One region of the Streptomyces sp. Pv4-95 genome, then DNA from elsewhere that is predicted to be linked to it. Evidence: riboswitches for the same ligand, from Rfam matches in the RefSeq annotation. Region 1 holds a riboswitch; the other holds the start of a gene.
What was found. Region 1 has a riboswitch for glycine ahead of gcvP (aminomethyl-transferring glycine dehydrogenase). Riboswitches for the same ligand answer to the same signal wherever they lie in the genome.
Positions count from the first base shown of each region.

Region 2: linked by a shared signal. The riboswitch ahead of gcvT (glycine cleavage system aminomethyltransferase GcvT) and the one ahead of gcvP (aminomethyl-transferring glycine dehydrogenase) in region 1 are both predicted to bind glycine.

Region 1 covers NZ_CP127172.1:7,186,827-7,201,910, reverse strand. Annotated here, with positions in the region: gene QOM21_RS31610 (Clp protease N-terminal domain-containing protein) at 1-412, opposite strand, end outside; gene QOM21_RS31605 (HAD domain-containing protein) at 777-1,301, shown strand; gene QOM21_RS31600 (SRPBCC family protein) at 1,382-1,810, shown strand; gene QOM21_RS31595 (PadR family transcriptional regulator) at 2,052-2,678, opposite strand; gene QOM21_RS31590 (hypothetical protein) at 2,838-3,251, shown strand; gene QOM21_RS31585 (PhzF family phenazine biosynthesis protein) at 3,407-4,228, shown strand; gene QOM21_RS31580 (CPBP family intramembrane glutamic endopeptidase) at 4,376-5,197, opposite strand; gene QOM21_RS31575 (substrate-binding and VWA domain-containing protein) at 5,393-7,174, shown strand; gene QOM21_RS31570 (glutamate-cysteine ligase family protein) at 7,246-8,817, opposite strand; gene QOM21_RS31565 (hypothetical protein) at 9,385-9,972, shown strand; gene QOM21_RS31560 (DUF5999 family protein) at 10,315-10,521, shown strand; gene gcvP (aminomethyl-transferring glycine dehydrogenase) at 10,595-13,480, opposite strand; glycine riboswitch at 13,669-13,766, opposite strand; gene QOM21_RS31550 (PRC-barrel domain-containing protein) at 13,881-14,264, shown strand; gene QOM21_RS31545 (DNA polymerase IV) at 14,174-15,084, opposite strand, start outside.
Region 2 covers NZ_CP127172.1:2,657,592-2,672,675, reverse strand. Annotated here, with positions in the region: gene glyA (serine hydroxymethyltransferase) at 1-364, opposite strand, end outside; gene gcvH (glycine cleavage system protein GcvH) at 475-852, opposite strand; gene gcvT (glycine cleavage system aminomethyltransferase GcvT) at 962-2,089, opposite strand; glycine riboswitch at 2,240-2,334, opposite strand; gene QOM21_RS11705 (AAA family ATPase) at 2,563-3,267, shown strand; gene QOM21_RS11700 (enhanced serine sensitivity protein SseB) at 3,447-4,244, shown strand; gene QOM21_RS11695 (enhanced serine sensitivity protein SseB C-terminal domain-containing protein) at 4,305-5,108, shown strand; gene QOM21_RS11690 (ABC transporter permease) at 5,489-6,487, shown strand; gene QOM21_RS11685 (ABC transporter substrate-binding protein) at 6,569-8,320, shown strand; gene QOM21_RS11680 (ABC transporter permease) at 8,399-9,409, shown strand; gene QOM21_RS11675 (ABC transporter ATP-binding protein) at 9,451-10,539, shown strand; gene QOM21_RS11670 (ABC transporter ATP-binding protein) at 10,653-11,684, shown strand; gene QOM21_RS11665 (M1 family metallopeptidase) at 11,821-13,230, shown strand; gene QOM21_RS11660 (trimeric intracellular cation channel family protein) at 13,250-13,882, opposite strand; gene QOM21_RS11655 (thioesterase family protein) at 14,022-14,870, shown strand; gene QOM21_RS11650 (alpha/beta fold hydrolase) at 14,920-15,084, opposite strand, start outside.

The sequences.
Region 1 (15,084 bases):
GGTCGAGGCAGTCGGCACCGGTGGCGTACCGGGCGCGGGCGCGGTCGAGCGCGCCGTCCATGGCGGCTGCCGCGGCCGGTGACCACCCGGGGACGACTCCCTCGGCGACCAGAGGGACCGCTCCGGAGTCCTCGACGGTGCCGTGCCACTGGAGCCCGTAGCCGATGCTGCGTTGGACCAGGTAGCCGAGCAGCCGGGCGACCTGCGGCCCGCTGCCGAAGGAGGCGCGTACCGCGGGGTCCGACTCCAGGAGGCCGTGCAGCAGGTGCGCGGTGTCGACCTGCCGGTCGCCGTCGCGGGTGGCTCGTCTGCGGGCAGCGGAGACCACCGAAGCCAGCTCGACAGTGAGCTGGGCTTCGAGCTCCCCCTGGGCGGGGCCGTCGCCGCCGCAATACGCAGTACCGTTTTGCACGGTTCCACCCCACCAGTCACCAGGGGGCCGCAGCATCCCCGGCGGGAAGCATTTGCGCATCCCACGCTGGTTGGGCACGGCCATGCCCGACTCATCCTTACGGAGGAGACACGGGGAAAGTGTGAGGGCGGACATACGGTGCGGGACGAAACGTGCAGCGGTTGCGAGCCCTACCGGTGGCGTACGCGGGCGCGCATCCGCCCCGTGCGCCCTCGCGCGGCAACCGGCCGCCACTCGCGGTACGTCCTTCCCGAAAGGACCGTCTACCGAACCACTCACAGAAACCACCGCCGCCCCACGCCGCCCGTCCTGCCCCACCCCATCCGTCCCGTCCGTCCCGACACCGCCTCGGCGAAGGATTTCGATGGCCACCCGACCCCTGCTGTTCCTCGACATCGACGGCGTACTCAACCCAGTCCTGCCGACCCCTGGCTTCACCGCGCACGACCTGCTGGACCACACCGTGCTGCTCTCCGTCCACCACGCCGACTGGCTGCGCGAGCTCTCCGGCACGTACGAACTCGTCTGGGCCACGACCTGGGAGCAGCACGCCAACACCCATATCGCGCCACTGCTGGAGCTGCCGGAACTGCCGGTCGTCGCGTTCACCGGCTACCGCGACAGACCTGACGACCCTCAATTCGAGGGGGTGGAGAGCCTGTTGGGGCGCAAGTGGGCGCCGTTGCTGCGATATGCGGACGGTCGGCCGTTCGCCTGGGTGGACGACGTGATGCCCGACAGCTTGGTCCGGAGCAACCGCTGGCGACCTGACCGGCTGCTGCTGCCCGTCGATCCGGCGCACGGCCTGCGTCGTCACCATGTGGACCGATTGCTCTCCGAGCCGCCGCGGCCGCCCCGGCGCTTAAAACTGACGCTACGTCAGAATTGACGGCCATCGGTATTGAACCTTCATCCCCGCGCGGATACGTTCCCCCGCACAGCCGGGACAGTCACCGAAGGGGTGGTCGCATGGCCGAAGTCACCGCTCAGGCCCGCATCGAGGCACCGGCCGAGCAGGTCTGGGACCGGCTCACCGACTTCGACGCGTACGGACAGTGGAACGCCACCCACACCGGCTTCCCCAAGGGCGGCCCGGAAACGCTGGCGGTGGGCGCCGGGTACGAGGAGAACATGAAGCTCATGGGCTTCCCGGCCGAGGTGAACTGGACCGTGCGGGAAGTCGAGCCGGGCCGGCTGCTGGCCCTCCAGGGCAAGGGGCCCATGGGCGTCACCCTGGGGATGCGCTATTCGCTCGCCCCTGAGGGCGGGGCGACGACCGTCACGATCGACGGGTCCTTCACCGGGGCCGCAGTGTCGTTGATGGGCGGCAAACTGAAGGACTCCGCGGGCGCCGCGCTGAACGAGTCCCTGCGCAATCTTGCCGGCCTGGTCACCTGAGCCGCTGTACGCGTACGGCCCTGGTGGAAACGAACCACTAAGGGGCAACGGCTGGGCACAGGGACAGCGCCCCGCCAGGACAAGGCACCCAGCAGCACTCCCTGACCGCCCAGGCCGGCAGCAGACCAACGGCGCGACGCAGACACGAAGGGGCCACGACCGGTCACCCGGCCGTGGCCCCACTCGCAGTCAACCCTCCCGAGGGCCGCCCCCGCCTCGGGTCTCCGCCCGAGCCGATCGGTCAGTCCTCTTCGGCGAGGATCAGATACAGCTCCTTGCGCGCCTTGTTGACCACCGCCATGGCCTTCTCCCGCTGCTCGGGGCTGCCGGTGGCCCAGACCTGGCGGAACGCCTCGACCAGGCCGCCGCCCGCCTTGCGGATCTCGTTCATGGCCTCCCAGTCGACGCCGCGCCCGGCGTCCTCCCAGGGCGCGTCCGAGCCGTTGTCGGCCTCGGTGCGTCCGGCGTCGGTCAGCGAGAAGAGCTTCTTGCCGCCGTCACTGGCGTTGGTGATCAGCCCCTCGTCCTCCAGCAGCTGCAAGGTCGGGTAGACCGAGCCGGGGCTCGGCTTCCACGCCCCGCCGCTGCGCTCGGCGATCTCCTGAATCATTTCGTAGCCGTGCATCGGACGGTCCTTGAGCAGCGCCAGGATCGAGGCGCGTACATCGCCGCGCCGCGCCCGGCCCCGGGGGCCGCCGCGGCCCCGGCCGCCGCCGAACGGAGGCCCGCCGAAGGGCGGGCCGAATCCGCCGAAGGCGGCGCGTCGCCTCTCGAAGCCGCCCGGGAAGTCGCCTCGGCCGCCATGGCGTCCGGGGCCGCAGTGCTCGTGCCGGTGCTCGTGTCCGTGATCGTTTCCTTGTGAACGCATGATGTCGTTCCTTCCTTCATTGATCGGTCGCGATGCCTCAACGATATATCGGAACTGTTCGTCGAGCAATCCCTTTGGCATGGCCGACAGCTGTTCGTCTCAGCGAAGCTTGATCACTGCCAGGGCGTCCCGTAGATCAGGCTGCGTACCCTTGGCTGCGTGCCTCGCCCTTCGAAGAAGCCCCGCCGGCTGGTCGCCAACGGGCGCGTGTACGTGTGGACGATGCGCCACAGCCACCGAAAGGACGCCGCCGGCCGGTCCGTGGACTGCCGCCAAACCCTGACCCTGTTCCCGCAACCGGTTGGCACCGGCGGCCCGCTGCGCATTGTCTTTGCCGCCGGTCCCGGCCGGTACGTCCCGGGCGGCGCCCCCTTCGGCTCCGGGGACGTGGGCCTCATCCGGGGTGCAGAACTGAACCTGCACGAGCCGGGCGCCGTCCGGGCTTTGCTCGACGTGGCATTGGCCGGTGGGTGGCAGCCAGAGGAGCGGCGGGCGGTGGAGGTCGACGGCTGGTTGCTGCTGGAGCCGGCGGCCGCCGCGCGAGCCGAGGACACCATCCCCGAGGGCCCGTAGGGGGTGGCTCCTCTTCGCCCACCACCGCCCGGTGATCAAGCTTCGGTGAGACCGGTCAAACTCCCCTTGAGACGCGACAACAGCTCCCGCTTCGGGTCCAATCACCTGAGATTGGCCTTGGCCTGCGGCTTTGTGGCCGCTCTACGCTCACGGCCATGAGGATTCGCATCGTCGACGCCTTCAGTGAGCGTCCATTCGCCGGCAATCCCGCGGGGGTCGTGCTTCTCGACTCCGGCGCCTTCCCCGATGACACCTGGCTCCAGCAGGTCGCCGCCGAGGTCAACCTCGCCGAAACCGCCTTCGCGCACCCGCTGCCCGAAGGCGGCGACGCCGACTGGGCGCTGCGCTGGCTCACCCCGGTCGCGGAGGTCGACATGTGCGGGCACGCGACCCTGGCCACCGCACACGTCCTGCACTCCACCGGCACCGCGACGGGCACGGTCCGCTTCCGCACCCGCTCCGGCGTGCTGACCACGACGGTCGGCGACGGCGGAGCGATCACGATGGACTTCCCCACCGCACCCCTGTTGCCGGTCGAGGTCCCGGCCGTCGTCAGGGAAGCGCTGGCTGCGGAGATCCGCTCCGCACACGACACCGGCCCCCAGGTCGGCGATCTGCTGGTCGAGCTGGCTGACGAGAAGTCCGTACGGGCCCTCTCACCGGACTTGAGGGCGCTGGCCGGACACGGCGGCCGGGGCGTCATCGCCACCGCGCCGGCCGAGGACCCCGACGGCGGCTACGACTTCGTCTCGCGCTGCTTCTTCCCCGCCGTGGGCATCGACGAGGACCCCGTGACGGGCAGCGCGCACACCGCGCTCGCCCCGTTCTGGTCCGCGCGGCTCGGGCGCGACAGCCTCGTCGGCCTCCAGGGAGCGGCCCGCACCGGCTTCGTACGCACCACGCTCCGCGGCGAGCGCACCCATCTGACCGGCACAGCCGTCACCGTCATCGACGGCGAGTTGCTGCCTGCCCGCTGAATCCGAGCGGTTCACGCCGCTCATCGATCCGGCCACAGGCCGACGGGGCTCTCCACGCTCCCCCGGCCTGGCATGACCGGGGGCCGTTCGGACGCTTCACCCTCCGGACGTCAGGGGCGGGGCGCGCAAGCGCGCCGCCCCCTCCGCTCACGGGGTCGGCAGCCACCCCACCTTGCCCGCGAGCAGCGCGTAACCGACGAACGCCACGATGTCGATCAGGGCATGTGCGGCAACCAACGGGCCGACCCGCCCCCACCGCCGGTAGAGCAGGACGAAGAGGACGCCCATCACCAGGTTCCCGAAGAATCCGCCGATGCCCTGGTAGAGGTGGTACGAGCCGCGCAGCACCGAGCTGGCCGCCAGCGCTGCCATCGGCCCCCAGCCCAACTGCCCCAGCCTGCGCAGCAGATACCCGACGACGATGACCTCCTCCACGACGGCGTTCTGCACCGCCGACGCGATCAGCACCGGGACCTTCCACCACACGTCGGGCAGCGCCTCGGGGACCACCGTCAGATTGAATCCGGCCGCCCGCGCACCCAGGTAGAGCAGCAGGCCGCTGCCCCCGATGACGGCCGCCACCCCGGTGCCGCGGCTCAGGTCGAAGCCGGGCCGGCGCCGGTCGAAGCCGATCGCGCGCAGCCCTCCGGCGCGTTCGCGCAGCAGCAGATGGGCGACCAGCGCCACGGGCACCAGCGCCGTCGCGATACCGAACAGCTGCCAGGCGAGATCCAGCCACGGCCGGCCCGGCGCATGCGACCCGTTGAGCGTGGCCGCCTGGTCCTTGAGGCCGCCCGGCTTGGTCACCGAGCCGAGGAAACTGATGAGCGCCGACGCCGCGCTCGCGCCGAGCGAGAGCGCCAGGACGAGCAGCGTCTCGCTGCGCAGAATGCGCCGGGCGGGCCCCTCGGCCGTCCCCGCGCCGGCCTTCGTACCGGGTCCCTGACCTGGCACGTCCGCATCGGCCACGGGACTTGTATCCGACTGCACGGCTTCCTCCACTTCCGCAATTCCGCCTCTTCGCCACCACCGCCCCGCTAGGGTCTCGAAAGCAGGTACGAAGATCGCGCGCGACAGGCCGGGGACGGGCGCCATCCACGTGGCGCATTCCCTCTCACCATCGAATCCGCTCGAGCTCCGAGAGTCAGGAGAGGCGCTACCGCAATGGGACGTCACAGCTTGCCCGACGGCTTGGAACCCGAGACCACGGGGGCCGGTACGAGTTCCCGCCGCCGCACCGTCCTCATCTCCACCGCCCTGGTCCTCGCCGTCGCCGCCGGCTCCGTCGTGGCACTGCGCAGCGGTCTGCTGCCCTTCAGCGGACCGTGCGGCGGCGACTCGGTGCCGTTGAACGTGGTCGCCTCTCCCGATATCGCGCCGGCCGTCGAGGCCATGGCCGACAAGGCCCGCAAGGACGCCGTCCGCACCGACGGCAAGTGCCTGGACGTCAAGGTCACCTCGCGGGTCGCCTACGAGGTCGCCGACTCGCTCGGGCAGCGGCCGGCCCGGTCGGAATTCCAGGTGTGGATACCTGATTCGAGCCTGTGGGTGGACCAGGTCGGCGCGGAGCGCGGCACTCCGCTGACGGCCGCGGGCACGATCGCCTCGTCGCCGATCGGCCTGGGCGCCGTCCCCGGGGCGGCCAAGGCGCTGGCCCTTTCGGAGCGGGACTTCTCCTGGTCCGAGCTGAGCCGGACCGCCACCTCCGGCGACGAGCTGCGGCTGGGCATGGCCGACCCCGCCCACAGCGCCACCGGTCTGCTCGCACTGGCCCGCATCAACGCCGCCAACGCCAAGAAGGCCAAGGACGGCGACGAGGCCGACATCCGCACCGCCTCCGCGGCGAAGCTGCTGTACCAGCGGGCGGCGGACAGCGACAGACAGGCGCTGTCCACACTGCCTCACGACAGCTCCGGAGCGCAGGGCAATTCCCGCCGCAACGAAGCGCTGCTGCTGTCCGAGCAAGCCGCGCACGCCCACAACACCGGCGACGGCAACGGCCCCGACCTGGAACTCTTCTCTCCCCGGGACGGCGGCGCACAGCTCGACTACCCCTACACCCTGGTCGACGACGACCAGCTGACCTCCGCCCAGACACGTGCCGCCAACCGCTTCATGACCCTGCTGGGTGGTGTCGACGGACAGCGAGCGCTGCGCGAGCTGGGGTTCAGAGCCGGTAACGGCGAGCCGAACGACGAGATCACGCGCGCGGCCGGCGGACGCGTCCCCCAGCCGTACGCCCCCGGCCTCGACGCCCCGCCCGCGTCCAAGGAACTCCAGGCACTGCTGGGCAAGTGGACGAGCACGGTCCAGAGCGCGCGGATGACCACGGTCGTGGCCGCCTCGCCCTCGATGGCCGGCCAGGTCCCCGGCCTGGGCCGGTCACGGATGGAGCTCGCCAAGGGCTCCCTGCTCAAGGCGGTGGAATCGTTCACGCCCGACGACGAGGTCGGACTGTGGAAGTTCGCCACCCTCCTCGACGGCACCAAGGACTACGTCGAGCTGTCCCCCACCACCCGGCTCGGCGAGCGAGGTGAGGGTGGCGAAACCCACCGGGACGAGCTGACGGCCGCGTTGAATTCGCTGGCCCCGGTGCCCGCGGGCGCCGACGGGCTGTACGACACCACGCTCGCCGCGTACGAACAGGCCACCAAGCGCTATGTGAACGGCAAGCTCAACACCGTGGTCATCATCACCGACGGCACCGACGACGACCTCGGCAGCATCGGGCTCGACCAGCTCGTCGCCGAACTGAAGAAGGCCACCGATCCGGCGCGGCCGGTACCGCTGATCGCCCTCGCGATCGGCCCGGAGGCCGATCAGGCCGCCCTGGATCGCATGGTGGCCCCGACCGGCGGCTCCGCGCACCTCGTCAGCGACCCGTCGCAGATCCACGAAGTGATGCTCAAGGCCATCACCAAGGCGGGCAGCGCCGGGCCGCGTTAGCAACCGGGCGGTGGAAGCCGTCCGCGAGCGCCCCGCCGCACCGGACGGCCCACCGACCGGTGCGGCTCCGGTTACCGGCCGCCGCGCCCGCCCGCCGACCCGGGCTCATCCGGCGCGGACTCCTCCGGTGCGGCGGGCTTCCCGACGTCCCAGGCGACCGGCCACGTGTGCACCGGATCCCCGGCCTCCATCAACTCCCGGTAGCGACGGGTCATCGCGGCGAGTGCGGCATGCCGCTCCAGGCCCTGCCGCGACGCGTGGTGGTAGGCCGCGGCCTGCCAGGACGCCCCGTTGACCCGGCGAGCGCAGCGCTCCTCGATGATGCCCAGGTAGAGGTCGCGGTCGGCCGGCTCCACGCCCCAGGCATCCAGCCCGGCAGCGGCCAGCGGCAGCAGCTCCTCGCGTACGAGGCGTACCGCCGGGATCTCGGCGACGCCCCCCGCGCGCCCGGACCTGGGCCAGCGGAGCGTGGCGTCGATGCCGTACCGGCAGGCGGTGTCGAAGTTGTCGGCCGCGTCGGCGAAGGGCAGTCGCGACCACACCGGGCGTGGCTGCTCGGCCAGCGCCCGGACGAGGCCGTAGTAGAAGGCGGTGTTGGCGATGACGTCGGCGACCGTCGGCCCGGCCGGCAGCACCCGGTTCTCCACCCGCAGATGCGGGACACCGTCGGCGACGTCGTAGACCGGGCGGTTCCACCGGTAGATCGTGCCGTTGTGCAGCACCAGCTCCGCGAGTTCGGGCACCCCGCCCTTGTCGAGGACCCGCAGCGGCTCCTCCTCCTCGCAGATCGGCAGCAGCGGCGGGAAGTACCGCACGTTCTCCTCGAAGAGGTCGTACGCGGAGGTCACCCAGCGCTCGCCGAACCACGTGCGCGGGCGCACGCCCTGGGCCTGGAGTTCCGGCGCGCGGGTGTCGGTCGACTGCTGGAAGACCGGCGGACGGGATTCCCGCCACAGCTCCCGCCCGAAGAGGAACGGCGAGTTGGCGCCCACCGCGATCTGCACCGCGGCGACGGCCTGCGCCGCGTTCCACACCGCGGCGAAGCGGCTCGGCGTCACCTGGAGGTGCAGCTGAACGGACGTGCAGGCGGCCTCCGGCGCGATCGAGGGCGAGCGGGAGAGCAGGTGCTCGACGCCCTGGATGTCGATCGTGAAGTCCTCGCCGCGGGCCGCCCGCATCTCGTCGTTGAGCAGCACATAGCGATCGCTCTCGGAGATGCTGGCAGCCGTGAGGTCATCGGAAGTCAGTGTCGGCAGTATCCCGATCATCACAATCCTGGCGGCCACCTCACGGGCCTTTCTGTCCGCGTAGGACAGGCCCGTACGGAGTTCTTCTGCGAGTTGGTCAAGGACCCGGCCGTGCAACCGGTGCGGGGTGATGTTGACTTCGAGATTGCACTGCGCGAGTTCGGTCTGGAAATCGTGACTGGCGATGCGCTCCAGAACTTGGGAGTTCAGCATGCGCGGCAGACCGTCGGAACCGGCGAGACTGAGTTCGATCTCCAGCCCCATGAGATTCTTGGGACGGTCGAACCTCTTCTCCGCCAGGAGTCTCTCCAATCCCTCCAGACACTCGTGAAGCTTTCTTCGATAACGCTCCCGGTCCGCCAGGTCGATCCCGTCCGCGGCGACCTTCTCGCCCATCGAAGGGTCCCTCCTCGAGTGAGCGGCCCGCGGACACGGGCCGCGTGGAGCCGTCCCCGGCACCACCGGGGTACACGCTACGGTCGATGATGCCCCAGTGATCTGATCGATAACGCGTACGGGGCGTGCCGGTAACGATAGGCTCGTAGGGACGGAATGTCTGGCACATTCAGTAGGCATATCTCGGTGGCGATCGCCGTCCGCATTTCTCTCGTGAGAAACACCGACGAGTTCTCGCCTACCGCGTCGGCGAGGAAATACGAGGTGGCGTCCCAAAGCCCCGCGCAAAGCGGCGGATACCACCCGGGACAGGAGTCCGGATTCCGCCTTGCCGGAAATCCACGGAGCGACTAGCGGAAACACCGACAGAACATGTGTCGTATAAACTCCGCTGACGAGGCAGAGAGTTGGCACCCAGTGTTTCGGTGTTCTCACCGGTTCTGGGGCACAGCGGCTGACCCCGCCGGGCCGCAGCCCCGGTCGGCCATGCTCTGACCCCGCCACGCTGACAGCGCCGTCCGCACTTGCCCAGCTCCACCGTGTCTCCGAAGTGAGAGGCGACCCACCATGCCGCTGCACGTTCCCGCCGCACCCGCGCCCGCCCTGCGCAGCGTTCTCGCCGCCCTTGGCTCACCCACCGCCGTCCGCGAGGCTCCCACCTCCGCCCTCCGTTCCCATCAGGGCCCGCTGAGCCCCGAGCACCCGCTGCCCGTGCACGTCTGGGACCACCTCAGCCGCGCCGGAGGATCCTCGCGTACCCGCCTGGCCGGCTGGCGATACCTCGTCCGCGGCGGCGAGCGTGCCGTGGCGACCGCGGACGCGATGCTCACGGCGGACGGCTGGACGTTCTCCCACTTCGCCGGTGGCCCCTACGTCACCGCCACCGAGCAGGCCCTGCAGCACGCCGACGCGCTGCCCACGCCGTATCAGCCGCGGCTGCTGTCCGTACCCGAGCTCTACATGCTCACGCTGTGGCTGCACCACGACATCACCTCGGACGGCGCCGACGGCACCCCCGCCCCCGGTGACCTGCTGGTACCGCTGGCGCCCGCACCGCCGGGCATCATTGCCCACCATCCGCAGCGGGTCGCCGATCTGCTGCCGCGGCTCACCCTGCGGGTGACTCCGGGACCGCTGCTCGGCTCGCCCGCCTGACCCCGGGACGCCGGTTCCGTCCGCGGACCGGCGCACCGACGCACGCCGTCCCTCAGGAGCGCGCCCCGCGGCCCCGTCCGGCCGCGGGGCGCTTCGCTGTCTCACCCGCCCGGCCTAGCCCACCCCTACCACTCCCAACCCGCCTGAGTAACTGCGTAATTGGGAGCAACCGCCCGCATGGGTGACACGTCAGTATCGAGTGAGTACCGCTGCTGCGAAATCCCTGCGGAAACGCCTCCGGAGGGCAACACTGGGACCGACCGAGGAAACGGGGGAGCGGCCATGAACACCTCATCGAGCCGCACGACGACGTTCACCACACCGCAGCGAAAGACTTCATCCATGTGTCAGCACCAACCACCCTGCCCGTCAGCAGACTCCACCGACCGGGAAGCCGCGCATCCCGTGGCACACCACCCGGAGCAGGGTTGGAGCCTGCTGTGCAACGGCGTCCTCCTCTTCGAGGACACCGGTGAGCTCCTTCCGGACGGGCAGGTCATCGCCCCGAACCGGCCGCTCGGTGGCACCCGGGTCGTCTCCGCCGCCTGACCCGGGCGCACCGGCAGAACAACAGGGCCCCCGGCAGGATCTGCCGAGGGCCCTTGATGTGCGATGACGGACGTCAGCCGTCGTAGTCCTCCAGCGGAGGGCAGGAGCAGACGAGGTTGCGGTCGCCGAAGGCGCCGTCGATCCGCCGCACCGGCGGCCAGTACTTCTCCGCGGCGACGACGCCCGCCGGGAAGACGGCCTCCTCGCGGGAGTAGGAGTGCTCCCATTCGCCGGTCAGCGCGCCCGCGGTGTGCGGGGCGTTGCGCAGCGGGTTGTCGTCCTTGTCCCACTCCCCCGAGCCGACCTTCTCGATCTCCGCGCGGATGGCGATCATCGCGTCGCAGAACCGGTCCAGCTCGCTGAGGTCCTCGCTCTCGGTCGGCTCGATCATGAGCGTGCCGGCCACCGGGAAGGACATCGTCGGCGCGTGGAAGCCGTAGTCGATGAGCCGCTTGGCCACGTCGTCGATGCTCACCCCGGTCTCCTTGGTCAGCGGCCGGACGTCGATGATGCACTCGTGGGCGACCAGACCGCCCGGGCCGGTGTAGAGCACCGGGTAGTGCGGCTCCAGACGCTTGGCGATGTAGTTGGCGCCGAGCACCGCGACCTGGGTGGCGCGCTTGAGGCCCTCGCCGCCCATCAGCCGGACGTACGCCCAGGAGATCGGCAGGATGCCGGCCGAGCCCCACGGCGCCGCGGAGATCGGGCCGACGCCCGTCTCCGGGCCGGCGGTGGGCTGCAGCGGGTGGTTGGGCAGGTACGGCGCCAGGTGGGCCCGGACACCGACAGGGCCGACGCCGGGGCCGCCGCCGCCGTGCGGGATGCAGAAGGTCTTGTGCAGGTTGAGGTGCGAGACATCGCCGCCGAACTTGCCCGGCTCGGCGAGGCCGACCAGCGCGTTGAGGTTGGCGCCGTCGACGTAGACCTGGCCGCCCGCGTCGTGCACGGCGGCGCAGATCTGCGTGATGTGCTCCTCGAACACGCCGTGCGTGGAGGGGTAGGTGACCATCAGGACCGCGAGTTCGTCGCGGTGCTTGTCGATCTTGGCGTGCAGATCGTCGGTGTCGACCTCACCGTCCTCGCCGGTCTTGACGACGACGACCTTCATCCCCGCCATCACGGCGCTGGCGGCGTTGGTGCCGTGCGCCGAGGAGGGGATCAGGCAGACGGTGCGCTGCTCGTCGCCGTTGGCGCGGTGGTAGGCACGCACGGCCAGCAGGCCGGCCAGCTCGCCCTGGGAGCCGGCGTTCGGCTGGATGGAGACCTTGTCGTAGCCGGTGACCGTGGCCAGCTGCTCCTCCAGCTCCTGGATCAGGGTGAGGTAGCCCTGCGCCTGGCCGGCCGGCGCGAAGGGGTGCAGCTGCCCGAACGCCGGCCAGGTGACCGGCTCCATCTCGGTGGTGGCATTCAGCTTCATCGTGCACGAGCCGAGCGGGATCATGCCGCGGTCCAGCGCGTAGTCCTTGTCGGCGAGGGTGCGCAGGTAGCGCAGCATCGCGGTCTCGGAACGGTGCTGGTGGAAGACCGGGTGACCGAGGTAGTCGTCGGTGCGCAGCAGCTCCTGCGGCAGTCCCTCGACCGCGGCCGCGTCCAGCTGCTCGATGTCCGCCTGGACACCGAAGGCGCCGAAGACACCGGCCAGCTGCCCGCGGCCGGTGGTCTCGTCGCAGGCGATGCCGACGAGGTCGGCGTCGACCTGGCGGAGGTTGATGCCGGCCTCGCGGGCGGCGGCCACGACCTCCGCGGCGCGGCCGGGCACCCGCGCGGTCAGCGTGTCGAAGTACGCGCCGTGCACGATCTCCACACCGCCCGCCCGCAGGCCCTCGGCGAGGAGGGTGGCGTAGCGATGGGTGCGGCGCGCGATGGCGGCCAGGCCGTCCGGGCCGTGGTAGACCGCGTACATACCGGCCATGACGGCGAGCAGCACCTGCGCGGTGCAGATGTTGCTGGTGGCCTTCTCGCGGCGAATGTGCTGCTCACGGGTCTGCAGGGCCAGGCGGTATGCCTTGTTGCCGTCGGCGTCGACCGAGACGCCCACCAGACGGCCGGGAAGGCTGCGGGCGAACTTGTCGCGGACGGCCATGAAGCCGGCGTGCGGCCCGCCGAAGCCCATCGGGACGCCGAAGCGCTGGGTCGTGCCGACGGCGATGTCCGCGCCGAGCTCGCCGGGCGAGGTCAGCAGCGTCAGCGCGAGGAGGTCGGCGGCGACGGTGACGATCGCGCCCAGCTCCTGCGCCTGCGCGATCACCGCACGCGGGTCGCGGACCGCACCGGAGGCCCCGGGGTACTGCAGGAGCACGCCGAAGACGCCGCGCTCGGCGATCTCGGCCGGAATGCCGTCACCGAGGTCCGCGACGACGACCTCGACGCCGGTCGGCTCGGCGCGGGTCTGGAGCACGGCGATGGTCTGCGGCAGACAGTCGGCGTCGACCAGGAAGACGCCCTGCTTGACCTTGCCGACCCGCCGGGCGAGCGACATGGCCTCGGCCGCGGCGGTGCCCTCGTCCAGGAGGGAGGCGCCGGAGGTGGGCAGGCCCGTCAGGTCGGCGACCATGGTCTGGAAGTTCAGCAGCGCCTCCAGCCGGCCCTGCGAGATCTCCGGCTGGTAGGGCGTGTAGGCCGTGTACCAGGACGGGTTCTCCATGACGTTGCGCAGGATCACCGGCGGCGTGAACGTGCCGTAGTACCCCAGGCCGATCATGGAGGACAGGACCTGGTTGCGGTCCGCGAGGCTGCGCAGCTCGTCCAGGACCTCGGCCTCGGAGCGGCCCTGGGGCAGCCCCAGCGCCTCGGCGCTCTTGATCACATCGGGTACGGCGGTGGCGGTGAGCTCGTCCAGCGATCCGAATCCGACGTGCGCGAGCATCTTCGCCTGCGCCTCGTGGTCAGGCCCGATGTGCCGGCGCTCGAAGGGGGTACCGCGCTCCAGCTCGGTCAAGGAGATGCGATTGGTGGTCATCTGCGGGGGCCTCCTGGTCATACGACCTACGAGGGGCACCACGGCGCTGGTGCCCGGACGGCCTCCCCCTCTGTCATCTCAACCTGAGAGCTTCACCGGCCCGCGCGCTGCGGTCCGATTTTCACCGTCGGTGAGGAAGGGTTCCGGCGTTGTGCCCGTCCGTGGCCCGCCCTGCTTTCCAGAGTGACCTCGTCCATGCGGTACGTGTGCCTGAGAGATTCCGGGGAGGATTTGCTCCTTCGGCGCCCCCGTCGCGAACGACAAAGGACTCTCCCGCATGGGGTCTGCAGCCATTCGCCAGCCTACCAGCGCACCCCCCGGAGGAACTTTCGAGTGGCCGGGGCGCGAAATGTACCGTTTGGTAGTGGTGACAGGGCAGTTGCGACCACATGGAGGGGCCGTGCAAACCGACATCGATCCCCGGAGCCTGATCGGCCGCAAGGCGTTCGACCGACACGGCACGAAAATCGGCACCGTCGACGAGGTCTATCTCGACGACGCGACCGGGGAACCGGAGTGGGCGGCCGTGCGCACCGGCTTGTTCAGCAGGGACGCCTTCGTCCCGCTGGAGCCGAGCGAGCTGGCCGACGAGGGCCTGCGCATCCCCTTCGACCGCAAGCTGATCAAGGACGCCCCCGACTTCGGTGTCGGCCGGCACCTCTCCCCCGAGCAGGAGCTGCAGCTCTACCACCACTACCGGCTGGATATCTCCTCCCCCGACGCCGACGCGGTCTCCTCGGCGGGCGACAAGGACTTCGGCAAGATCGCCGGTTCGGAGGACTGAGACCCGGTCGGCTTCTCCCGCACCAGCGGCAGTGGCTCCCCGGGCCGCAGCGCGGGGTCCTCGACGGCAAAGGTCCGCACCCTTCCCGGTGCGGACCACGGCGTCTCGAAGCGGACGGTCACTCTCCCGACCCCGCTCCCCTGCACCCACCCGGCGCCGTACTCGTCGTGCACGATGTCGAGCCCCGGCAGCCAGCGACGCGGCAGCGGCTCCGGCGGCTCCCGCTCACCGGCCTCGTCCGCCGCGTGCTCCCGAGCCGCCTTCGCGGTCTCCGCGGCCTCGCGCTCGGTCGCCACCTGGGCGAAGAGGTCCTCCTGCGTGAAATCGGCCAGCCCGCTCACGCCGACCCCCAGCAGCCGCACGCCGCCCGTGGTGTCCACGGTCTCCAGCAGCCGTGCGGCGGCCTCCCGCACGACCGAGGGGTCGTCGGTGGGCCCGCGGAGCGTCTCGGAGCGGGTCAGCGTCGAGAAGTCATAGCTCCGGACCTTGATCACGACCGTACGCCCGGAACGCCCGGCGGCCCGCAGCCGCCGCACACAGCGGTCCGCGAGGCGCACCACCTCCGACCGCACCCGGGTGCGGTCGGTCAGATCGACCTCGAAGGTGTCCTCGACCGAGATCGACTTCGCGTCCCGCTCCGCCACCACCGGCCGGTCGTCCCGGCCCAGCGCCATCGCGTACAGCCCGGCGCCGTGGGACTTCCCCAGCAGGCGCACCAGCTCCGCCTCACCGGCCTCCGCGGTCTCCGCGACCGTCGTGATCCCGGCCCGGCGCAGCGCCTCGGCAGTGGCCGGCCCGACCCCGGGCAGGGTCCGCACCG
Region 2 (15,084 bases), 4.5 Mb from region 1:
CGAGGTTCAGCCCCAGGATGGTGTCGCCCGGCTTGATCAGGGCGAACATGGCGGCGGCGTTGGCCTGCGCGCCGGAGTGCGGCTGGACGTTCGCGGCCTCGGCGCCGAAGAGGGCCTTGATCCGGTCGATGGCGATCTGCTCGACGACGTCGACGTGCTCGCAGCCGCCGTAGTAGCGGCGGCCGGGGTAGCCCTCGGCGTACTTGTTGGTCAGGACCGAGCCCTGGGCCTCCATGACGGCGAGCGGAGCGAAGTTCTCCGACGCGATCATTTCGAGGGTGGACTGCTGGCGGTCGAGTTCGGCGTCGACGGCGGCGGCGACGTCGGGGTCGAGCTCATGGAGGGAGCTGTTGAGAAGCGACATGAGTCTTTCCTGGAGGGGTCAGGCGGCGCGGTGGCGGTCCTCCCGGACGGGTTCCGGGGGAGCTTCCGCTCGGTCGGTGGCGGGGTGCCGGGTCGGCGGGCCGGGAGGGCTCAGCCGGCGGCGAAGGCGGTGTACTCGTCAGCCGAGAGCAGGTCGTCCGGCTCGCCGCTCACCTTCACCTTGAACAGCCAACCGCCCTCGAACGGGGCGGAGTTCACCAGCGACGGGTCGTTCACGACGTCCTCGTTGGTCTCGGTGATCTCACCGGTGACCGGGGCGTAGAGGTCGCTGACCGACTTGGTCGACTCCAGCTCACCGCAGGTCTCGCCCGCCGTGACCGTGTCCCCGACCTCGGGAAGCTGCACGAAGACGACATCGCCGAGCGCGTTCGCGGCGTGCTCGGTGATGCCGACCGTCGAGACGCCGTTGTCGGCGGCCGACAGCCACTCGTGCTCCTTGCTGTAGCGCAGCTGCTGGGGGTTGCTCATGGCTCGATTCTCCTGTACGCGAGGGTGTGAACGTGAATGGGGTCTTGCACAGTGAGACGCGTGAGGCGCGCCGGTTTCACAACTGCCCGGAGGCAGAGCGCTACCGGCGTCACTTCTCCCGCTTGTAGAACGGAAGCGCGACGACCTCGTACGGCTCATGGCTTCCACGGATGTCCACGGCGACACCCTCGGCGCCCGGTGTGGCGTACGCCGCGTCGACGTAGGCGATCGCGAGCGGCTTGCCCAGCGTGGGCGACGGCGCACCGGAGGTGACCTCGCCGATGACCGTGCCGTCTGCCGCGACGACCGCGTAGCCGGCGCGCGGGACGCGGCGGCCCTCCGCGATCAGCCCGACGAGCTTGCGCGGTGGCGCGGCCTCGGCGCGGCGGGCGGCCTCCTCCAGGGCGGCGCGGCCCACGAAGTCACCGCCGTTGGTGGTCTTCTCGAACTTCACGACCCGGCCGAGACCCGCGTCGAACGGCGTGGTCGCGGTGGTCAGCTCGTGTCCGTACAGCGGCATGCCGGCCTCCAGGCGCAGCGTGTCGCGGCAGGACAGCCCGCACGGGACGAGCCCGACGTCCTTGCCGGCCGCGGTCAGCGCCTCCCAGAGGGCGACCGCGTCCGCGGGCCGGACGAACAGCTCGAAGCCGTCCTCGCCGGTGTAGCCGGTGCGGGCGATGAGCGCGCTCACGCCGGCGACCGTGCCGGGCAGACCCGCGTAGTACTTGAGGCCGTCCAGGTCGGCGTCCGTCAGCGCCTTGAGGATGCCGGGGGACTCCGGGCCCTGGACGGCGAGCAGGGCGTAGGCGTCGCGGTCGTCGCGGACCTCGGCGTCGAAGCCGGACGCGCGCTCGGTCAGCGCGTCGAGCACCACCTGGGCGTTGGAGGCATTGGCGACGACCATGTAGCTCTGGTCTTCGAGCCGGTAGACGATCAGGTCGTCGAGGATGCCGCCGGCCGCCTCGCAGATCATGGTGTAGCGGGCGCGGCCGGTCTTGACGCCGCCGATGTTGCCCACCAGCGCGTAGTCGAGGAGATCGGCGGCCTGCGGGCCGGTGACGGTGATCTCGCCCATGTGGGAGAGGTCGAAGAGGCCGGCCCGGGTGCGGACGGCGACGTGCTCGTCGCGTTCGCTGGCGTAGCGCAGCGGCATGTCCCAGCCGGCGAAGTCGGTCATGGTCGCGCCGAGCGCACGATGCGTGGCATCCAGCGCGGTACGGCGAGGGGCATCAGTCATGGTTCTGGGCTCCCAGGCATGGGTGACAAGACGTTCTCCCCATCTGTCATCGGAACCTGAGAGGTTCACCGGGATCCCGCGAACGGACCCGGTTTGCACCTTGGGTGGAGCCACCCGTCAGCCGGGCGGTGGCTCGCTTTTCAGATCTGCCTCGCCCGCGCGGTATCGGGGCCTGAGAGATTCAAGGGAGGACTTGCTCCTTCGGCGCCCCGCCGTGGCGGCGAGGACTCTCCCGCGCGGATTCAAGCGGCCGGTATGGAGTTGGCTGTGCACGGGTGAGCTGAGCGGTGCACAGTGGCGCCGACATCATTGCACGGGATCGCCGGATGCAGGAGTCCTGGTTGTCGCACCTCCCCGGGCGGCCGCCGTGGCCCGGGGGATCGGGCAATCGCCTTGATGGGTATTACCTTTTCTTGACACTCTTCGGGAAAGGGACGGACACCGGCCGGGCCCGCTAGTGACCGGGAGGGGCGATGACGGTGCACAAAGATGCCGCACTCGCGACAACGTCGGGGGTCGCGGGCGCCGCGGTGCCCCGGCCCGCACGCTCGCCCCTGGCCGTGGTCAGGCCGGGGCGCGGCGCGGAGGTGATCGACCTGAGGGGAACACGTCACACCGGCAAGGTGGCCGAGATGCGCTTCCCGGCCGGTGACCTCGTGGTGGTCTCCGGGCTGCCGGGCAGCGGCAAGAGCACGCTCATGCACCGCATCGTGCCGGTGCTGGACGGCCGGGGCGCCGCGGTGCACCGCATCGACTCGCAGGACGTCCGGGTGCGCTGGGAGCGCGGCAGGCTCCGCCGGCTGCCGTACGGGGTGTACCGCCCGCTGGTCCGTGCCGCGCACTATCTGGGGCTGCGCCGCGCGCTGCGCTCCGGCGACAGCGTCGTGGTGCACGACTGCGGGACGCTGGCGTGGGTGCGCCGCTGGATCGCGCGGTCGGCCCGGCGAGGCGGCCGCGGGCTGCATCTGGTGCTGCTCGACGTCCCGCCCGAGGTGGCGCTGTCCGGGCAGGAGTCGCGGGGGCGCGGAGTCTCCGGGTACGCCTTCGCACGGCACCGCAGGGCGGTGGGCCGGCTGGTCGGCGGGGCCGAGGCGGGCCGGCTGCCGAAGGGGTTCGCCTCGGCGGTGCTGCTGGACCGGCCGGCGGCGAGCGCGCTGGAGACCGTCGGCTTCGGCTGAGGCGGCCTCCGGCTGAGGTGGCCTCCGGCCGAGGTGGTCCCTCGGCCGGGCCGGTTTTCTGCGCCGGGCCGCCCACGCACGCCGGCGAAGATCGACTGCCCACCACCCCCTTCGGCTGCCGCCGCGCCTGCCGCTAGGGTCTTTGGCCAGATAGGGCGGTTTGGAACGGGTGGGTGTACATGAACTTTCCGGAGCAGGGGATACCGCAGCTGACCTGGCCTGCGAATGAGCTGGAAGAGGTGCTGGCCGCCTCGGTCGGGCACCCGGGTGCCGGTGGCCGGATCGTGGAGGTGCTGGGACGCAGCCGGGTGTGGGTGCCACTGCCCAACGGCGGCGGCCCGGACAGCGCGGGGCCGGGCGCCGCCGGGCTGGATCTGCCGACCACCGAGATCGGTGGCGCGGCGTATGTACCGGTCTTCAGCTCCGAGCAGGAGTTCCTGCGGGTCGTCGGTTCCCATATGTCCTTCACCGTCGCGCCCGCCCGGGAGTTCGCCCGTGGGCTGCCGCCGCTGATCGGTATCGCGGTCAACCCCGACGGCACGGTCGGCGTCCCGCTGCCCCCGCCCGCGGTGGCCGAATTGTGCCGGGTGGGGCGGACGGAGGGCGACGGACCGGCGAGCGGCGGCCGGGTCCGGCTCTTCGAGCCGGACTGGCAGGACGAGCCGGTGGACTTCCTGGCCGCCGCGGGACTGGAGTTCTCCGCAGCCGGATTTGTCCTGACTGCCCGGCGTGCCCTGGCAAGTGTCGAGGGCGACACGCCCGCGCTGTTCGTCGGAGTTCAGGTCGAGGCGACCCCCGCCGCCCTCCAGGACGGCACCGCCCGCGAGGCGGCTCTGTCCGCCCTGGGACGTGCGCTCGGCGCGGTGCCCGTGCGCTGGCCCGTGCAGCTCGTCATGCTGGACATCGCCCTGGGGGACCCGGTCGCCGACTGGATGCTCCAGCGGGTGCGACCCTTCTACTCTCGGGAGCACTCGTAAGCTGGTTGGATGACGGGCGGGCGCACCCCACGTGCCCTGCCGACAGAAGGGACGGACCACGTGAGCGCGGGTGCGCATCAGGGAGCGGCCGCGGCCGGACAGGTCGAGCAGATGCTGCAACAGATCTCGCCCGGTCGCTACGACGCCTATGAGGCGCTGCTGCACGCGCTCGCCGCGAGCCAGGTCTGGATGCTGCTGTGGCAGGGCCGGGCCGGTATGCCCGACGCGCAGTACGGAAACATGGAGGTCGACGGCCTCGGCTACGCGCCGTGTGTGACCTCGGCGCCCGAGCTGGCCGCGTCCGGCTGGAACCGCGACCACGAGCTCGTCACCGGCCTCGAAATCGCCGCCTCGCTCTTCCCCGACCGCTGGGGCCTGTGGCTGAATCCGCACGCTCCAGGTGGCGGCGTCGGCATTCCGTGGCTGGATCTGCGTCGTATCGCCGGTGGCCTCGACCGGCTGCCGGCCGGACCGCTGCGGATCTCCGAGCCGGTGATCGACATCCCGCAGTTCTACGCCCTCCTGGCGCAGAACGCCCACCGGACGCCCGCCGTGCGGTCGTTGCGCCGGGCCTGGGTGCAGCCCGCCCTCGGCGCCCCGTATCTGGCGATCGGTCTCGATCTGTACGACACCGGCCAACAGGCGGTGGAGTCGGCGCGGTTGATGATCCAGCAATCGATCGGCGCGGTTCCGGACGGCCTGCCGGTCTCGACGGTCGCGATGAACGACGAGTACGACCCGGTCTGCATGTGGATGCGGGCCTCCGCGCGCGCCTTCTTCGACCGCGACGGCTACGCCCAGCCCCCGGGTCAGCCGCCCGCCCCCGCGCCCTCCTACGGCTATGGGTTTCCGCGTCCCTACTGACGTCGGCGGCGCCGCGACGCGCCGCCCTTCGGGCTGAATTGCCCGTGTACGCCCCCCGGTTGAGACGGCCCGCGAGGGCTGATCATTCCGCTCAGGCGGTTCGGCTGTCCGTATAACGGAAGGCCGTGGAGCACATCACAGTTGCGCATCCTTTCACCGCCAGGACTGGTGAGTGATCGCGAATCGGATGAAGACTCCCGCAACAGAGGGCTTCGGCCCTTTGTACGAGCGTCATTCAGATCGGCGTCGCGTGAATCTCCGAAACTTCACACTGCGAACTCTCGCGATGCCCGCACCACGTGCACCAGTGATGTGAATCAGGCCGCTACAGCGGCGGGCATTGGGCCGGCCACCGTCGGCCGAGAGGGGTCAAAAGCACCGTGACCGCACCGATCGAGACCACCGGGGCGGCTGCTGAGGCGCAGCCGGAAGCGGTGCTGAAAGGCGTGGCGAGCAAGCGCATCGAAGGGCGCTCGCTCGGGCAGATCGCATGGCTGAGATTCCGGCGTGACAAGGTCGCGGTGGCCGGTGCCATCGTTGTCATCCTGCTTGTCGTGGTCGCCGCGCTCTCCCGCCCCCTGCAGAGCCTGCTGGGGCTGGACCCCAACAGCCCGAACCAGTCGCTGATCGACCCCAACACCACTCTGCCCAAGGGCGACTTCGGCGGTATGAGCGCCGATCATCCCTTCGGCGTCGACCCCAAGTTCGGCCGCGACCTGCTCGCCCGGATTCTTGAGGGCTCGTGGGTGTCGCTGATCGTGGCCTTCGGTGCGACGCTGCTCTCGGTCGCCATCGGCACCGTCCTCGGTGTCGTCGCCGGCTTCTACCGCGGGCGCGTGGACGCGGTGATCAGCCGGATGATGGACGTCTTCCTGGCCTTCCCGCTGCTGCTCTTCGCCATCGCGATCTCCGCCTCGCTGCAGGGCGGCGCGTTCGGCCTGGAGGGTCTGCCGCTGCACATCTCCGTGCTGATCTTCGTGATCGGCTTCTTCAACTGGCCGTACATGGGCCGCATCGTGCGGGCGCAGACCCTGTCGCTGCGCGAGCGCGAATTCGTGGACGCCGCGCGCGGCATGGGTGCGCGCGGGCCGTTCATCCTCTTCCGGGAGCTGCTGCCCAACCTGGTGGGTCCGATCATCGTCTACTCGACGCTGCTGATCCCCTCCAACATCCTCTTCGAGGCGGCGCTGAGCTTCCTGGGCGTCGGCATCCAGCCGCCCCAGGCTTCCTGGGGCGGCATGCTCAACCAGGCGGTCAAGTACTACGAGGTCGATCCCCAGTACATGATCGTCCCCGGCCTCGCGATCTTCGTCACCGTGCTGGCGTTCAACCTGCTCGGTGACGGTCTGAGGGACGCGCTGGACCCGCGCAGCCGGTGACGCCTGCCGGGCACCCGCACCGCCCAGATGTCTCAACAGTTGTTTGACGTTTCTCGACGAACGAAGGGGACACCGACCATCATGCGAAGGTCAGTTCCGGTCGCGGCTATCGCGGCCCTCACCAGTGCGGGCCTTTTGCTGGCCGGCTGCAGTGGGAGCAAGGACTCCAAGAACGGCTCCGGCGAGGCCAACGCCGCGACCAAGGGGATCGTCAACGCCTCCGATGCGAAGGGCGGCACGGTCAACTACGCGCTGAGCGACGCCCCCGAGTCGTTCGACCCGGGCAACACCTACTACGCCTTCGTCTACAACTTCAGCCGGCTCTACGCGCGCCCGCTCACCACCTTCAAGCCGGGCCCCGGCACGAAGGGCAACGAGCTGACCCCGGACCTCGCCGAGTCGATGGGCAAGCCCACCGACGGCGGCAAGACCTGGACGTACAAGCTGCGCAAGGGCGTCAAGTACGACGACGGCTCGGTGATCACGTCCAAGGACGTGAAGTACGCCGTCGAGCGCAGCAACTTCGCGCGTGACACCCTCTCGCTGGGCCCGAACTACTTCCAGCAGTTCCTCAAGGACAACGACGGCGGCTACAAGGGTCCCTTCAAGGACAAGGACAAGGCCGGCCTGAAGTCGGTCGAGACGCCCGACGACCAGACGATCGTCTTCCACCTCAAGAAGCCGTTCGCCGAGTTCGACTACCTGGTGAGCGCCCCGCAGACCGCGCCGGTGCCGCGGGCCAAGGACAAGGGCGCGGAGTACACCAAGTCCGTCGTCTCCTCCGGGTCGTACAAGTTCCAGAGCTACCAGGAGGGCAAGCAGCTCACCCTGGTCCGCAACCCGCACTGGTCCGCCAAGACCGACCCGCTGCGCAAGCAGCTGCCGGACAAGATCGTCCTGAAGATGAAGGTCGCCCAGTCGACCATCGACAAGGACCTGCGCTCCGGCAACACCCATGTCGACCTCGCCGGTCGCGGCGTCGACGGCCAGACCCAGGCCCAGCTGCTGACGGACCCCGACGAGAAGGCGAACACCGACAACGCCCTCGGTCAGCGGGTCGTCTACACGGCCATCAACACCAAGGTGAAGCCGTTCGACAACGTCGAGTGCCGCAAGGCCGTCGAGTACGCGATCGACAAGAAGGCCGTGCAGACCTCGCTCGGTGGCCCGATCCGCGGTGAGGTGGCCTCCACGGTCCTGCCGACGGACATCGACGGCTACCAGAAGTTCGACCTGTACCCGCAGAAGTACGACGGGGACAAGCTCGACCTCACCGAGGCCAAGAAGCACTGGGACAAGTGCGGCGCCGGCAAGACGGACACCACGATCGTGGCGCGCAACGACCGCCAGGACGAGATCGACGCGGCCACCACGGTCATCGACTCGCTGAAGAAGATCGGCGTCAACGCCAAGATCCAGAGCTACCCGAGCAGCAAGTACTTCTCGGACTACGCGGGTGTGCCGAAGTTCAACAAGAAGAACAACGTCGGCCTGATCATGATGCAGTGGGGCTCGGACTTCCCGACCGGCTACGGCTACCTGCAGCAGATCGCGAACGGCAAGGCGATCAGCCAGTCCGGTAACACCAACCTGTCCGAGCTGGACGACCCGGCGATCAACAAGCTGCTCGACAGCGCCATCGCCGACACCGACAAGGCCGCGCGCGAGAAGGCGTACGCCGAGATCGACAAGAAGATGATGGAGCAGGCGGCGATCGTTCCGCTCACCTACTTCAAGGTCCTGCTGTACCGCTCGCCCAAGGCCACCAACCTGGTGTCCACCTCGGCCTTCAGCGGTCAGTACGACTACCTCAACATCGGCGTCAAGAAGTAGCAGCCCTGGAAGGCAGGTGAAGGCATTGGTGTCCGCGGGCCGGTCGCTACCGGCCCGCGGCACCGACGCCGCATCCCCGTGTTCTCGTACATCATCCGCAGGTTGATCAGCGCAGTGATCCTGCTGCTGATCGTCAGCGCGGTCACTTTCGGCATCTTCTTCCTGCTGCCGAAACTGGCCGGGCAGAGCACCGACCAGCTTGCCCAGCAGTACATCGGAAAGGCCCCCACGGCCGCGGACATCGCGGCGGTGAAGAAGAACCTCGGCCTGGACAAGCCCGTGTACGAGCAGTACTGGGACTTCCTCAAGGGCATTTTCGTCGGCGTCGACTACAAGTTCGGGCCGGAAGTGGCCAAGTGCCATGTGCCGTGCTTCGGCTACTCCTTCAAGACGCACATCGAGGTCTGGCCGGAGATCCAGTCCAGGCTGCCGGTGACCCTGTCGCTGGCCGCCGGTGCCGCCATCGTGTGGGTCGTCTCCGGTGTCGCCACCGGCGTGCTCTCCGCGCTGCGCCCCGGCTCGCTCTTCGACCGGATGGCCATGGGCGTCGCCCTGGCCGGCGTCTCGCTCCCGATGTTCTTCACCGGCGCCCTGGCGCTGGCCCTCTTCACCTACCAGTGGCCGATCTTCGAGCGCAGCGACTACGTACCGCTGATGGAGGATCCCTTCCTCTGGGCGCGGACCCTGGTCCTGCCCTGGGTCACCCTGGCGTTCCTCTACTCCGCGCTCTACGCCCGGCTCACCAGAGCGGGCATGCTGGAGACGCTGAGCGAGGACTACATCCGTACCGCCCGCGCGAAGGGCCTGCACGAGCGCAAGGTGGTCGTACGGCACGGTCTGCGTGCCGCGCTCACCCCGATCATCACGGTCTTCGGCATGGACCTGGGCCTGCTGCTCGGCGGTGCGCTGATCACCGAACAGGTCTTCTCACTCAAGGGAGTCGGCGCCTTCGCCGTCGAGGCGATCAACGCCAACGACCTGCCGAACATTCTCGGCGTCACCCTGCTCGCCGCGTTCTTCATCGTCATATGCAACCTGGTGGTGGACGTTCTGTACGCCGCCGTCGACCCGCGGGTGAGGCTCTCGTGACCGACTCCTCCGAGGACAAGACCGAGACGGCCGGACCGGCCGTGAGCACGCCCGTGGCCGAGCCGGTGGCCGAACCCACCGAGCCCGCGACCCCGACCGCCTTCCTCGAAGTGCGGGACCTGAAGGTGCACTTCCCGACCGACGACGGCATCGTGAAGTCCGTCGACGGACTCTCCTTCACCCTGGAGAAGGGCCGGACGCTCGGCATCGTCGGCGAGTCCGGCTCCGGCAAGTCGGTGACCTCCCTCGCCGTCATGGGACTGCACCGCGCGTCCCGCCGGCAGCGCAGCAAGGTCGACATGTCGGGCGAGATCTGGCTGGACGGCAAGGAGCTGGTCTCCGCCGATCCGGACGAGGTGCGCCGGCTGCGCGGCCGCGAGATGGCGATGATCTTCCAGGATCCGCTCTCGGCGCTGCACCCCTTCTACACCGTCGGCCAGCAGATCGTGGAGGCGTACCGCGTCCACCACGACGTCGACAAGAAGACCGCCCGCCGCCGGGCCGTCGAGATGCTCGACCGGGTCGGCATCCCGCAGCCCGACAAGCGGGTCGACGACCATCCGCACCAGTTCTCCGGCGGTATGCGCCAGCGCGCCATGATCGCGATGGCGCTGGTCAACAACCCCGAGCTGCTGATCGCGGACGAGCCGACCACCGCCCTGGACGTCACCGTCCAGGCGCAGATCCTGGACCTGATCCGCGATCTGCAGAAGGAGTTCGGCTCGGCGGTCATCATCATCACCCACGACCTGGGTGTGGTGGCCGAGCTGGCCGACGACCTGCTGGTGATGTACGGCGGCCGCTGCGTGGAGCGCGGCCCCGCGGAGAAGGTCTTCTACACGCCGCAGCACCCCTACACCTGGGGTCTGCTCGGCTCGATGCCGCGGATCGACCGCGATCAGACCGACCGGCTGATCCCCGTGAAGGGATCGCCGCCCAGCCTGATCAATGTGCCGTCCGGCTGTGCCTTCAATCCCCGTTGCCCGTACGCGGACGTCCCCGAGGACAACGTCACCCGCACGGTGCGCCCCGAACTGCGCCAGGTGGAGGGCGGGCACTTCTCCGCCTGCCACATGTCGCAGGAGGAGCGGGAGCGTATCTGGACCGAAGAGATTGCGCCGAAGCTGTGACCGAGACGACTGACGACGAGAGCAAGAAGATCCCGCTGCAGAAGGGATCTGCGGACGAGGCCGCGCAGGACGGCCACCGCCGGGTCGCTCCGCAGGATCCGGACGCCGAGCCGCTGCTGCGGGTGCGCGGTCTGGTCCGGCACTTCCCGATCACCAAGGGCCTGCTCAAGCGGCAGGTCGGTGCGGTGCAGGCGGTCGACGGCATCGACTTCGACGTCCGGCCGGGGGAGACGCTCGGTGTGGTCGGCGAGTCCGGCTGCGGCAAGTCGACGATGGGCCGGCTGATCACCCGGCTCGACGAGCCGACCGGCGGCTCCATCGAGTTCGAGGGCAGGGACATCACCCACCTGTCCCCGGGCAAGCTGCGGCCGATGCGCCGCGACGTCCAGATGATCTTCCAGGACCCGTACGGGTCGCTGAACCCGCGGCACACCATCGGCGGGATCATCGGCACCCCCTTCCGCCTCCAGGGCGTCGAGCCCGAGGGTGGGGTGAAGAAGGAGGTGCAGCGGCTGCTGGAGCTGGTGGGTCTGAGCCCGGAGCACTACAACCGCTATCCGCACGAGTTCTCCGGCGGTCAGCGGCAGCGCATCGGTATCGCACGGGCGCTGGCGCTCAAGCCGAAGCTGGTCGTCGCGGACGAGCCGGTGTCGGCGCTGGACGTCTCCATCCAGGCGCAGGTCGTCAACCTCATGGACGACCTCCAGGAGGAGCTGGGCCTGACCTACGTCATCATCGCCCACGACCTGTCGGTGATCCGCCATGTGTCGGACCGCATCGCGGTCATGTACCTCGGCAAGATCGTGGAGTTGAGCGACCGCAAGGCGCTCTACGAGTCGCCGATGCACCCCTACACCAAGGCGCTGCTCTCCGCGGTGCCGGTGCCCGACCCCAAGCGGCGGACCCAGCGCGACCGGATCCTGCTCAAGGGCGATGTGCCGTCGCCGATCAACCCGCCCTCCGGCTGCCGGTTCCGCACCCGCTGCTGGAAGGCGACGGAGGTGTGCGCGACCACCGAGCCGCCGTTGGTGGCGCTCAGGACCGGTCACCAGGTGGCCTGTCACCACCCGGAGAACGCACCGGAGGCCGGGTCCGGTGGCGGCGGGGCTCCCGGAGCACCGGCGACCGCAGTGCCGGAGAAGTAGCCGGAGCCACCCCCGGAGCCACCAAATGATCATCAACTACTGAGGAATTGGCAAAGTCCCGGGCCCACCGCGGGCGGGAGAGTGCAGAGTCGGCGCGGTTGTTCAGACATCATCCGTGTGTTCGAAGGGACGGCTCATGGCATTCTCCCGCTCTGTGCGTCGCACTTCCCGCTGGCTCGCGCTCGCCACGGCGGTGGCCTCGGCCGCCACCATCGCCGCCGGGCCGGGCGCCTCGGCCGGCGCCCCGGGGGCCGGCGACCCCTACTTCCCGCAACTGGGCAACGGCGGTTTCGACGCCCTCCACTACGACCTGGGTGTCAGCTACGACCCGGACAGCGGCCGCCTCACCGGCCGCACCACGCTGACCGCCAGGGCCACCGAGAACCTCTCCTCCTTCGACCTCGATCTGCAGAAGCTGACGGTCGACTCGGTCCGGGTGAACGGCCACCGCGCCGGGTTCAGCCGCTCCGGCGACGAGTTAAGGATCCGGCCGGACTCCCGGCTGCCCCGCGGCCACCGCTTCACGGTCACCGTCTCCTACGGCGGTGTCCCCAAGCCGCTCGGCGGCCCGATCATCTCCGGCTCCGACTACGGCTGGATGAAGACCAAGGACGGTGTCTTCGTCGCCTGTGAGCCGAACGCCGCCTCGACGTGGTTCCCCTCCAGCGACCACCCCGGCGACAAGGCGACGTTCGATATCCGCATCGACGCCCCCAAGGGCCTCACCGGTGTCTCGAACGGCCGCCTCATCAGCTCCGGTGAGGCGCACGGCCGCTCGTACGCCCACTGGCGGGAGAAGCGCCCGATGGCGACGTATCTCGCCACCGCCACCATCGGCAGGTTCGATGTGCGTACGGGCACCACCCCGGGCGGTGTCCCGATCTACGTCGCCACCGACCCGACGCTGCCCACCGGCAAGGTCGATGTCTACGGCATCACCTCCGAGGCCACCGACTACTGGTCCGAGGTCTTCGGCCCGTACCCCTTCGAGGAGACCGGCGCGATCGTCGACGACATGCCGCAGGCGGGCTTCTCGCTGGAGGTGCAGTCCAAGCCGGTCTACTCGGCGGTGCGCAACGAGACCACCATCGTCCACGAGCTGGCCCACCAGTGGTTCGGCGACTCGGTCTCCGTCGAGCAGTGGAAGAACATCTGGCTCAACGAGGGCTTCTCCCGCTACGCGCAGTGGCTGTGGGCCGAGCACAAGGGCACCCGGAGCGCCCACGACGCCCTCCGCGAGGAGTACCGGGACGTCCCGGCCGACGATGACTTCTGGCAGGTGAAGGTCGGCGACCCGCAGCGGGACACCATGTTCTCCGGCCCGGTCTATGACCGGGGTGCGATGACGCTGCAGGTGCTGCGCGAGCGGATCGGTGACAAGGCGTTCTTCGAGCTGCTGCCGGCCTGGACCGCGCAGCACCGCTACGGCAACGCGCGGACCGCGCAGTTCATCGCGCTCGCCGAGAAGATCTCCGGGCAGCAGTTGGACGATCTCTTCGACACCTGGCTGAACACCACGGGCAAGCCGGCGCTGCCGGGCGAGTAGCGGCGGTCCGGACCCGGCGTCAGTCGGAGTCCGGCCGGCCGCGGCCGCCGAGCGACTGCGGCCGGGGCAGGTGGACGCCGAAGTAGACGGCCGCCATCCGCAGTGCGAAGACCACCCCCGCCGAGATCGCCGCGGCGGGGGTGGCGCCCGTGCCGAGGTGGTGCAGCCCCAGGTAGCAGCAGCCGCCGGCCAGTGCGGCGATCGCGTAGACGTCCTCGCGCAGCAGCAGCGGCGGGAACTCCCCGCACAGCACATCGCGGATGACCTCGCCGGCGACGCCGGTCAGCACCGCCAGGATGATCACGGCAAGCGGGGTGGCGTCCGCCTCGATGGCGGCGCGCGCCCCGATCACCGTGACGACGGACAGGCCGACCGCGTCGACGACGAGCAGCGACTTGACCGGCAGTGTCCAAAAGCGCAGGTAGGCGATGGTGCCGACGCCGACGCAGATGATCACTGTCAGCAGCACCCAGTCGTGCGTCCAGTACAGCGGCTGCCGGTCGAGGATCAGATCGCGCAGCGTGCCGCCGGAGATGGACGCGGCGAAGGCGAGCACCAGCCCGCCGAACGGGTCCATGTTGGCGCGGTAGGCGGCCAGCACGCCGCTCGCCGCGAACGCCGCGACGCCGACCAGATAGAGCACGTGAAGCATGGCGCCATGTTCTCAGGCCGCGCGGCCGCCGCCGTCGGCGCGTGCCCGGCCGATCGGGCGGAGCGCGGACGCGGCGCCGAAGGTGAGCGTTCAAATTTGACACTACCGGTCAGTAACCATCCGGTGTAGCGTGCACGTCATGGCATTGGTGACCATAGGTAAGAGTGAGTTCGACCGCGATACGGCGGTCACGCGCAGGGCCGAGGGCGTCTACGACGCGGAGCTCTCCGCCGGGTGGACGATCATCCAGGCGGTCAACGGCGGCTATCTCCTGGCCCTCATGGGCCGTGCGCTGGGCGACGCCCTCCCGCACCCGGACCCCTTCTCGGTCACCGCGCACTACCTGACGGCCTCGGTCCCCGGGCCCGCCGTCATCCGCACCGAGAGCGTCCGCTCCGGCCGCACCATGTCGACCGGCACCGCCACCCTCGTCCAGTTCGCCGAGGACGGCACCGAGGTCGAGCGGATGCGGGTGCTCGCCGCCTACGGCGACCTCGATGCGCTGCCCGACGACGTCCGCACCACCGCCAAGCCGCCGGCCATCCCGCCCTACGAGCACTGCCTGGGCACCGACAGCGCCCCCGACGGGAAGCCGGCCATCCCGGGCAGCACGGCCATCGCCGAGCGGCTCACCCTCCGCCTGGACCCGACGACCGCCGGCTGGGCCGTCGGCGCCCCCTCCGGCAAGGGGGAGATGCGCGCGTGGTTCGGCCTCGCCGACGGCCGTGAGCCCGATCCGCTGTCCCTCCTGCTGACCGTCGACGCACTGCCGCCGACCGCCTTCGAGATAGGGCTCTCCGGCTGGGTCCCCACCGTCGAGCTGACCGCGCACATCCGTCGCCGCCCCGCGCCGGGACCGCTGCGGGTCGCGATCACCACCCGCAATCTGGCCGGCGGCTTCCTGGAGGAGGACGCCGAGGTCTGGGACTCCGAGGATCATCTCGTCGCGCAGTCCCGTCAGCTGGCGCGCGCCCTGCTGGAGGGCTGAGTCTCCCGCGTCGGGAAGCCGGGCCGGCCAGGCGCCGGGCCCGGGGCGCTCACCCGAGGAACTCCGCCAGCTCCGCGGTGAGTTGGGCCGGGGCGTCCTCCTGGACCAGATGCCCGGCCCCCTCGATCAGCCGCAGCCGCGCACCCGGGACGGCGGCGGCCAGCTGCTCGCCCTTGGCGGCCGGGATCCAACTGTCCTGCGCGCCCCAGCAGAT